Regions from separate parts of the Bacillus sp. NEAU-Y102 genome, predicted to be linked through region 2. Evidence: riboswitches for the same ligand, from Rfam matches in the RefSeq annotation. Region 2 holds a riboswitch; each other region holds the start of a gene.
The links. Region 2 has a riboswitch for S-adenosylmethionine ahead of metK (methionine adenosyltransferase). Riboswitches for the same ligand answer to the same signal wherever they lie in the genome.

Region 1: linked by a shared signal. The riboswitch ahead of ACYFX0_RS21850 (methionine ABC transporter ATP-binding protein) and the one ahead of metK (methionine adenosyltransferase) in region 2 are both predicted to bind S-adenosylmethionine.
Region 3: linked by a shared signal. The riboswitch ahead of ACYFX0_RS28405 (peptide ABC transporter substrate-binding protein) and the one ahead of metK (methionine adenosyltransferase) in region 2 are both predicted to bind S-adenosylmethionine.

Annotation. Positions count from the first base shown of each region.
Region 1 is NZ_JBTWFK010000009.1:24,090-27,375, reverse strand. It holds gene ACYFX0_RS21855 (methionine ABC transporter permease) at 1-296, opposite strand, end outside; gene ACYFX0_RS21850 (methionine ABC transporter ATP-binding protein) at 286-1,305, opposite strand; SAM riboswitch class I at 1,429-1,534, opposite strand; partial or broken gene ACYFX0_RS21845 (cysteine hydrolase family protein) at 1,778-2,343, shown strand; gene pruA (L-glutamate gamma-semialdehyde dehydrogenase) at 2,594-3,286, opposite strand, start outside.
Region 2 is NZ_JBTWFK010000003.1:435,397-438,682, forward strand. It holds gene ACYFX0_RS11685 (MogA/MoaB family molybdenum cofactor biosynthesis protein) at 1-11, opposite strand, end outside; gene ACYFX0_RS11690 (hypothetical protein) at 248-427, shown strand; gene ACYFX0_RS11695 (hypothetical protein) at 434-613, shown strand; gene metK (methionine adenosyltransferase) at 655-1,854, opposite strand; SAM riboswitch class I at 2,024-2,145, opposite strand; gene pckA (phosphoenolpyruvate carboxykinase (ATP)) at 2,374-3,286, shown strand, end outside.
Region 3 is NZ_JBTWFK010000016.1:22,567-25,852, forward strand. It holds gene ACYFX0_RS28405 (peptide ABC transporter substrate-binding protein) at 1-1,583, opposite strand, end outside; SAM riboswitch class I at 1,716-1,820, opposite strand; gene ACYFX0_RS28410 (aldo/keto reductase) at 1,973-2,806, opposite strand; gene proC (pyrroline-5-carboxylate reductase) at 2,808-3,286, opposite strand, start outside.

The DNA.
Region 1 (3,286 bases), on a different contig from region 2:
ATCGGGAAAATTGCCGCTGCTGTTCCAATCGTCGTTCCAATAACGCTTCTTGTTAGTGGGCTTAAAGCTACTAAAAAGATAATGAATGGTACCGGACGAATTGTATTAATTATGATGTTAAGAATAGAAAAGACCCATTTATTTTCTAAAAAGTTTCCTTTTCTCGTTACATATAAAAGTAAACCTAGAGGTATACCCAGAATTGTAGCGAATATAAGTGTTACAATTACCATTAAGAGGGTATCTCCCGTCGCATCTAGTATGCGCGGCCAAAATATACTCCAATCAACTCGCATGAGCTTCTACCTCCTTCAGCTGCACTTGCAGTCTTAGATGTTGTAATGCTTTTTGAATTTCCCTCTGCTCACCTTGCAATTCTACAAGCAGATTTCCAAATAGCACATTTTGAAGTTCAATAATATTTCCGTACAGTACATTTACATCAACGTTATAGTTTTTTGCGATATATGATAGTACCGGCTGTCCTGTCTCCTCACCAGTAAATGTTAGACGATAAATTTGACCACCATTTTGAATTTTCGCTAGAACACTTTCTGGTAAATGATCATTAATAACAGAACGTACAAAGTTTTGAGTCGTCTTTGTTTTTGGTTGCGTGAAAACATCAAACAGTTTTCCTTCTTCAATAACTTTTCCCTTCTCCATTACAGCTACACGGTGACAAATTTCTTTCACAACATGCATTTCATGTGTAATAAGAAGAATTGTTAAATTGTATTCTCGATTTACTTTCTTTAATAAGTTTAGAATTTCTGTCGTCGTTTCTGGATCTAAGGCTGATGTTGCCTCATCACATATAAGAATATCTGGCGATGTCGCAAGTGCTCTAGCAATACCAACACGCTGCTTTTGTCCCCCTGATAGCTGTTCTGGATAATAGTTTGCTTTATCTTCTAACCCTACAAACCTCAGCAGTTCATTCACTCGTTCCTTTATCTCGTTCTTTGGCAATTTCGCTAACTTTAATGGATAAGCAATATTCCCAAACACTGTTCTTGAATTAAATAAATTAAAGCTTTGAAAAATCATTCCGATTCTTTGTCTTAGTTTGCGTAATTCTTTCGTCGATAATGATGTAATATCTTTATCATCTATTGAAATCGTTCCTGCCGTTGGTCTCTCTAACATATTTACTAAGCGTAATAATGTACTCTTTCCAGCTCCACTAAAACCGATAATGCCAAAAATTTCGCCTTTCTCAACTGATAATGTTACATCCTCCACCGCATGAACAGATTGCCCAGCTGATTCATACACTTTACTTACATTGTTAAAAGAAATCATTTTTCCCCCTCCTATATGCTGTAAAAACTTGAAGCAGAGCTTTCGAGGTAAAATAAAAAGTGCCCTCCTTCTTATCAACCATAAAGATAAGAAGGAGAGCACTTATATGTACTCGTTCACATCTTCTCATCTTCCAAGCCTTTATATGGCTTGCTGGAGTTAGCACGGTATTAAAAAACCCGTTGCTGAGGTATCGTAGGGCCAGTCCCTCCACCTCTCTGGATAAGAATGTATCGATTTAATTGTCGTTTAATTAATTCTCATTATAGAACTCAGAATAATAAGAGTCAATACATTTTTTAGAAAAATATTAATTATTCCTTTATTAAAATTTTCAGATGAATATTCATCTGAAAAATAGTAACTTTCAAGGTTATTTAAAATTCCTCTTCCTCATATTTTTAAACAGGAGAATCCTCTCTACAAATTGAATAAATTTATTTGAATATGAAACTCGGAGGAAGATAAATATATGAAAACAGCTCTTTTACTCGTCGATATTCAAAACGATTATTTTCCAAATGGAAAGATGGAATTGCGTAATCCAGTAGAAGCAAGCGAATATACTAATCAGTTATTACAACACTTTAGAAAAAACAGCGAACCTATTTTTCATATCCAACACGTAGCTATAAAAGATGACGCTACTTTTTTCCTACCTAATACAGAAGGTGTACATATTCATGAAAGCGTACGTCCACTTAGAGAAGAAACAGTTATAGTCAAACATTATCCAAATAGCTTCCGAGAAACTAATCTTCTAGAGCAATTAAAACGTTTAAATATTGAACATGTCGTTGTATGCGGGATGATGACTCATATGTGTATCGATGCAACAGTAAGGGCTGCATTCGATTTTGGCTTTCAATGTACCGTTATACATGACGCTTGTGCTACAAAAGACCTTTCTTTTAAGAACGCTACTATACCAGCTGTTTATATTCACAATACAGTTTTAGCTAGTTTAAATGGCGTATATGCAAATGTAATAAGCACGCAAGAATTTTTAGCTACATAAAAAAACACTCCTTTCAGTGAGCAAAACTGAAAGGAGTGTTCCTTGTCGAACCATAGATTTTCTTTCAAATTGTATTATACAGGAAATTCTCAAAATGAATACTAAAAAATATGACTAATAAGTCAACTTTTCTCATCATTTTATTTCTGTTCACATGTTTATCACGCTATTAATAGGTTTTAGCTCATTCCCTTCGAACGATGGTAATATATAGGATTTCAATTTTAAAAGGAGCTCTTCACATTCTGTGAAGAGCTCCTCTACTATTTCTTATAAAGTTTCAGAAGTAGTTTTTGCTTGCATGTGAAGTGCTAAGTAATCAGGTCCACCAGCTTTAGAGTCTGTACCAGACATGTTAAAGCCACCGAATGGTTGGTAACCTACGATTGCACCAGTACATCCACGGTTGAAGTATAAGTTACCAACGTGGAAGTCTTCGCGTGCTTTTTCAATATGGTCACGGTTGTTAGTAATAACAGCACCTGTTAAACCGTATTCCGTATTGTTTGCAATTGCAAGTGCATGATCGAAGTCTTTCGCTTTACAGAATGCTACTACTGGTCCGAAGATTTCTTCTTTCATTAAGCGAGCATCTTCTGCAACGTCAGCAACGATTGTTGGTTGGATGAACCAGCCTTTAGAATCGTCTCCTTCGCCACCTGCTAAGATTCTACCTTCTTCTTTACCAATTGCAACATAGCTCATTACTTTATCAAATGCAGCTTGGTCATTAACAGGACCCATGTTTGTACCTAATACAGCTGGGTTAGCAACTGTTAATTCTTTTGTTAATTCAACAGCACGATTTAATACGTGATCGTATACATCTTCATGGATTACTGCACGAGAACATGCAGAACATTTTTGTCCTGAGAATCCGAATGCTGATGCAACGATAGACTTAGCTGCTAATTCAAGATCTGCTTCTTTATCAACAACGATTGTATCTTTACCGCCCATTTC
Region 2 (3,286 bases):
GTTACACTCATTTTTTATCTTTCCTTTCTTAAAGACTTTTCTTCATTTTATCATACATATCTTTACACAATTATGTATGAAGCCAATCATGCGCCATGATACAATATAAGTATACTAATCCACAAAAAGGAAAGTGCACTTTCTTATACTCCTAGACTACACATCTTTAGTTACTCTTTATATTTTCTACATAATAGAATTCAATTTTAAAACTTGTACTAAAAAATAAATTGGAGGTCTACATAGTATGGAACTTTATAAAAAATTAACAACAACATTCATCCTCTTATTCGTCGCTTCAATCACTGTCGGCTTTTCCTTAAAAGGCGCAATTCCATACGCTACATTAGTAAGCATTATATTCGCGACACTATTTTTACTAAGCAGTGCCTTTTGCGCAGGTAAAGCACGTCAAATGAACGGTTGATTACATATGTTCCAGAAGAAACCCACCCTTTGTAAATCATATAAAAAGGAAATACAAACGTATGAAAAGGCTTGGATTCATATGCCATTTCCAGCAAGTGGCATGACTAATATGAAAAAGTATATTGAGCTAGATGGAGAAGTATATTGTAGTTCATGTATTCAAATTGTAAGTAAAACGAAATAAAAAAAGCTTTGCGCTCACCGCGCAAAGCTTTTTTTCATATATTATAGACCAGCTTGCTCTTTTAAAGCTGCAGCTTTGTCTGTACGTTCCCATGAAAGATCTACATCAGTACGTCCGAAGTGGCCGTAAGCTGCTGTTTGTTTGTAAATTGGGCGACGTAAGTCTAGCATTTTAATAATACCAGCTGGGCGAAGATCGAAGTTGTTACGAACTAGTTCTACTAGTACGTCTTCAGATACTTTACCTGTGCCGAATGTATCAACTGAAATTGATACTGGTTGTGCTACACCGATTGCGTATGCAAGTTGTACTTCTGCTTTGTCAGCAAGACCAGCTGCTACGATGTTTTTCGCAACATAACGAGCTGCATATGCTGCTGAACGGTCAACTTTTGTTGCATCTTTACCAGAGAATGCACCGCCGCCATGGCGAGCATATCCACCGTAAGTATCAACGATGATTTTACGTCCTGTTAAACCAGCATCACCTTGTGGTCCACCAATTACGAAGCGGCCAGTTGGATTAATGAAGAATTTCGTTTCTCCATCCATTAATTCTGCTGGTACTACAGCTTTAATTACGTGCTCTTTTAAGTCGCGATCGATTTCTTCCCATGTAACATCTGGGTGATGTTGTGTAGAAATTACGATAGTATCAACACGTACTGGTTTACCATTTTCATCATACTCAACTGTAACTTGCGTTTTTCCATCTGGACGTAAGTATGACAATGTATCATCTTTACGTACTTCAGTTAAACGGCGAGCTAATTTGTGAGCAAGCGAGATTGGAAGTGGCATTAATTCTTGTGTTTCATTACATGCAAAACCAAACATTAAACCTTGGTCTCCTGCACCAATTGCCTCAATCTCAGCGTCAGTCATTTGACCTTCGCGTGCTTCTAGCGCTTGGTCAACACCCATAGCGATGTCAGCAGACTGCTCATCGATAGATGTTAAAACAGCACAAGTTTCTGCATCGAATCCGTATTTTGCGCGTGTGTAACCAATGCCTTGAATTGTTTCACGAACGATTTTCGGAATATCTACGTAAGTAGAAGTCGTAATTTCCCCCGCTACCAATACTAAACCAGTTGTTACAGTTGTTTCACAAGCTACACGTGCATTTGCGTCTTTTGATAAGATCGCATCTAAAATTGAATCAGAAATTTGGTCACAAATTTTATCTGGATGTCCTTCAGTTACAGACTCAGATGTGAACAGATGACGTTTTTTTGTCATGTGGTAAACCTCCCTACAGTAATTGTATATATTGTACGGAACTCATCCTTAATTTGCCACAAACTGCGACATACATTTATTCTCCCACACAAGCATACAGAAAAACCTTTCCTACTTTACATAGAGGAAAGGTTTAATTTGCTACTTGCATACTGCTTTTTGCCCTTCGCTCTTATCGTTCGAGACCTGTAGCCTCGCACAGGTTTTAGCACCTATTCACCTGCATTTATCAATACAAGTGAGGTTGCTGGGCTTCATCGGGCCTGTCCCTCCGCCAGCTCGGGATAAGAGAGTATCCGTCCCAACCTATACTAAAGAAATGATATTCATTTGTCAATTAATATTCACATTTTCCTGAAAGTTTTTCTCAATACGCCTAAAATGAAATATTAATAGGGAAATAATACATTCACACAAACAAAAAGAAATAAATAGTATACATTATTTATATAATTGTGTTATACTATTGTTGGGGATTACGAGAAATATTTCATTAAATGAAAAGGATGGTATATAAATATGAGTACTGTGAATGTCCAAATTGGTTTACACGAATTATTGAACGGAAGCAATGCACAGATTCAACTAAGTGTTCCGCAATTAGTGGAAAAAGTATTAATGCGAAATGAAGGGAAATTAACTTCTACTGGTGCCGTTTCTGCTTCAACAGGAAAATATACAGGACGTTCTCCTAAAGATAAATTTATTGTGAAAGAAGCATCGGTTGCTGACAAAATTGCTTGGGGAGCTGTGAACCAACCGATTTCTGAAGAACATTTTAATAAATTATATACTAAAGTTTTAGAATACTTAAAAGAAAAAGAAGAGTTATTCGTCTTCAAAGGATTTGCAGGCGCTGACCGCAATTACCGCCTACCAATTCAAGTTATTAATGAATATGCATGGCACAATTTATTTGTACATCAATTATTCATTCGTCCAACTGAAGAAGAATTAACAACTCATGAGTCAGGGTTCACAATTGTTTCTGCACCGAATTTCAAAGCTGATCCAGCTGTTGACGGTACAAACTCTGAAGCATTCATTATGGTTTCATTCGAAAAACGTATTGTACTAATTGGTGGTACAGAATACGCTGGAGAAATGAAAAAATCAATCTTCTCTATTATGAACTTCTTACTACCTGAACAAGATATTCTTTCTATGCATTGCTCTGCAAACGTAGGTGAAGAAGGTGACGTAGCACTATTCTTCGGTTTATCTGGAACAGGTAAAACAACCTTATCTGCTGATCCAAACCGTAAATTAATCGGTGATGATGAGCACGGTTGGTCTGATAACGGTGTATTCAATATTGAAGGCGGTTGCTATGCAAAATGTGTAAACCTTTCTCACGAGAAAGAACCACAAATTTTCGATGCAATCAAATTCGGATCTGTTTTAGAAAACGTTATCATTAATAACCAAACGC
Region 3 (3,286 bases), on a different contig from region 2:
ATTCCTTTCACATAAGAACGTTCTAAATAAGATTCGCCTTTTTGGTAAAGAGGAGCGATAACAGAGTCTTTAAATAATATTTTCTCGGATTCTAGTAATGCTTCCCAGCGAGCTTTTTCATCACCAGCTAAAGTCGTTTTCACTTTTGCTATTGTTTCATCGAATTCCTTATTAGAGTAATGATCTAAGTTATAAGGGTTATTCGTTGTAAATAGCTCAAGGAATGTAATTGGATCCGCAAAGTCAGGGCTCCAGCCGTCAATTCCGATTTCGTAGTCACCTTTTAATAAAAGCGAAACTTGTTGCTTACGCGGTTGCGGTTTTATATTTACTGTTAATCCATCTAAATTCTTTTCTAGTTGCCCTTTTAAGAATTCACCAGTTTTCTTATCAAGGTCAGCATCACTCGTTAATAATTCTAATGTTATCTTTTCAGAACCAAGCTCTTGTTTAGCTTTTTTCCATAACTTTTGTGCAGATTTTGTATCAACTTTTGTTAAATCGCCGTTTGCAGTACGGAAGTCTTTTCCTTCAGGTCCTTTTGCAAAGTTTTTTGGAACGAGACCAAATGTTGGTGTAGATCCATCATTTAATAACGTATTTACAAAGGATTTTCTATCAATTGTTTGATCAATTGCTTGGCGTGCAGAAACATTTTGAAGCACTTTGTTTTGTTGATTCATACGTAAAAATTGTACGCCTACGTTTGGACGTTCTTTAAAGTTAGCATCCTTTTTATATTTATCGACAAAGTCAGATGTTAGTTTTATACGATCTAATTGTTTTGACTCGAATAAATTTACTTCTGTTGATTTTTCTTTTACGACGTTAAAATTGATTTCTTCTAGTTTGACAGTATCTTTATCCCAATAGGTAGGGTTTTTCTTGAATTTAAAGCTTTGTTCGTGCTTCCAATCGCTTAGTGTAAAAGCTCCATTGTACAAGATTGTATGATCTTCTAAAGCGTACTTATCACCTTGTGCTTTAAAGAATTCCTCGTTAATTGGTAGAAATGTTGGGAACGCTGTTAAGCTAATAAAATACGGAACAGGACGCTCCAATTCTACCTCAAACGTATGGTCATCAACTGCTTTTACACCAAGTTGGTCGGCTGGAAGTTCTTTGTTGTTAATTTTTGTTGCATTTTTAATATCAAAGAATAGAAATGCATATTCAGAGGCTGTTGCTGGATCTACGGCTCTCTGCCAAGCGAACACAAAATCTTTCGCTGTAACAGGAGTGCCGTTTGACCATTTTGAATCTCGCAGGTGGAATGTGTATTTTGTTTTATCGCCACTTACTTCATGAGATTTTGCAACGCCAGGGAAAGGTTTGTTACCTTCACCAAGATTATACAAACCTTCAAATACGTTTCTCATTACTTGACCAGAATCAGTATCTGTAGCACGGGCCGTATCCATTGTTCGTATTTCAGTAGGTGAAGATAAATTTAAAACCTGTTTGCTAGGTGCCTCGTCTTTTGCATTTGCTCCGCTTGCTTCGTTTTTATAACTACCGCAACCAGTTAATAAAATACTTACTCCTACAACTGATGCAATACCGGGTACAAACTTCTTTTTCATTTGATTTTCCTCCTAAATAATTAAGTTTGGATGACGATGAGGGAAATGAAAAATAAAAAATCCCTCTTTTCATATTGAGAAAGAGGGATTTTTACGTACAAGTTATGCACCCGTATATAAACGAAGTCCCTCATTCTATCTTTCAAGCATAAAGCTTGCAGGAAGTGGCACAGTATTCAAAATGAACCTGCTGCCGAGGTTTCAAAGGGCCAGTCCCTCCACCTCTCTTGATACAATGAGTAAACGAATAAATTTTATTAATTTTTGTGTTTCTTTGATAATTCAAAATCTTACACCTTGAACAATGAAGTGTCAACCAAATGGAGTATAGTTTAAATTTTCAGTTATATTAAATGAAAAAACCACTGCATATGGCAGTGGTTTTTCGCTTAGAAGTTAAAGTTATCTGGATCTGGACCAACGCGACGATCTTCATTTAAAGCTTGAATTGCTTTCATATCATCAGCACTTAATTCAAAGTCGAAGATGTTTGCATTTTCAATAATGCGATGTTCTTTAATTGATTTAGGGATTGTTACAACTTCGTTTTGTAAATCCCAGCGTAAAATAATTTGCGCAGTTGATTTATTATATTTTGTCGCAATTTCTTGTAACGTTGGATTATCTAGTAGTTGTCCTTGCATTAATGGTGACCAAGCTTCAAGCTGGATATTATGTTCTTTACAGAAAGCGTGTAACTCTTCTTGTGCTAAACGTGGGTGGTATTCCACTTGGTTGACCATTGGCTTAATTTCAGCAATTTCAAATACGTCTTGTAAGTGGTGAATGTGGAAATTACTCACACCGATAGCGCGAACACGGCCATCTTTATAAAGCTTTTCTAATGCTTTCCATGATTCGTTATATTTCCCTTTTACAGGCCAATGTACTAAATATAAATCTAAATATTCTAGACCTAATTTCTCTAATGTAGTTTCAAATGCTTGAAGTGTTGTTTCATATCCTTGATCGCTATTCCATACTTTTGAGGTAATAAATAATTCTTCACGTGAAACACCGGATTCACGAATCGCTTGTCCAACGCCTTCTTCATTTTGATAGATTGCTGCAGTATCGATGCTGCGGTAGCCATTTTTAATTGCTGCTTTTACAGAATCAATTACTTCTGAACCATCTTCTACTTTAAAAACACCTAAACCAAACCAAGGCATTTTTACACCGTTATGTAATGTTGTATAGTCCTTTAAACTTGTTAAAGTCATATTATTTCCCCCTAGCTTTTTTGTTTGTTGCTTCTACTGCTTTTTGAATTGCCTCTGAAAAATTATATTCGTATAAAGTTTTGAGACCCTCAGCTGTGGAACCACCTGGCGTTGTTACTTGTTCGCGGAGGTTAGCTGGATCTTGCGTTTGTTCGAGCATAGAAGCAGAGCCAGAAATCATTTGAATGACAAGATGTTTTGCGGTTTCTTCATCGACTCCATAACTTTTTGTTGCTTCAATTAAGCTTTCAGCAAAGTAATAAAGGAAGGCTGGTGCACTTCCAGTAACTGCAGTAAGCTGATGAACTTCTTCCTCAGTACAAAGTTGCGAAGTACCAATACCTCTTAAAAGCAGTTGCAGGGTTTCTTGATGCATCTCGGTTACTGATTGTCCCATTGTATATAAGGAGATAGACTTTCCAATTTCAGCAGCTGTATTAGGCATAATCCAAGCAACAGGCGTGCCTTTTGGGAGTCTAG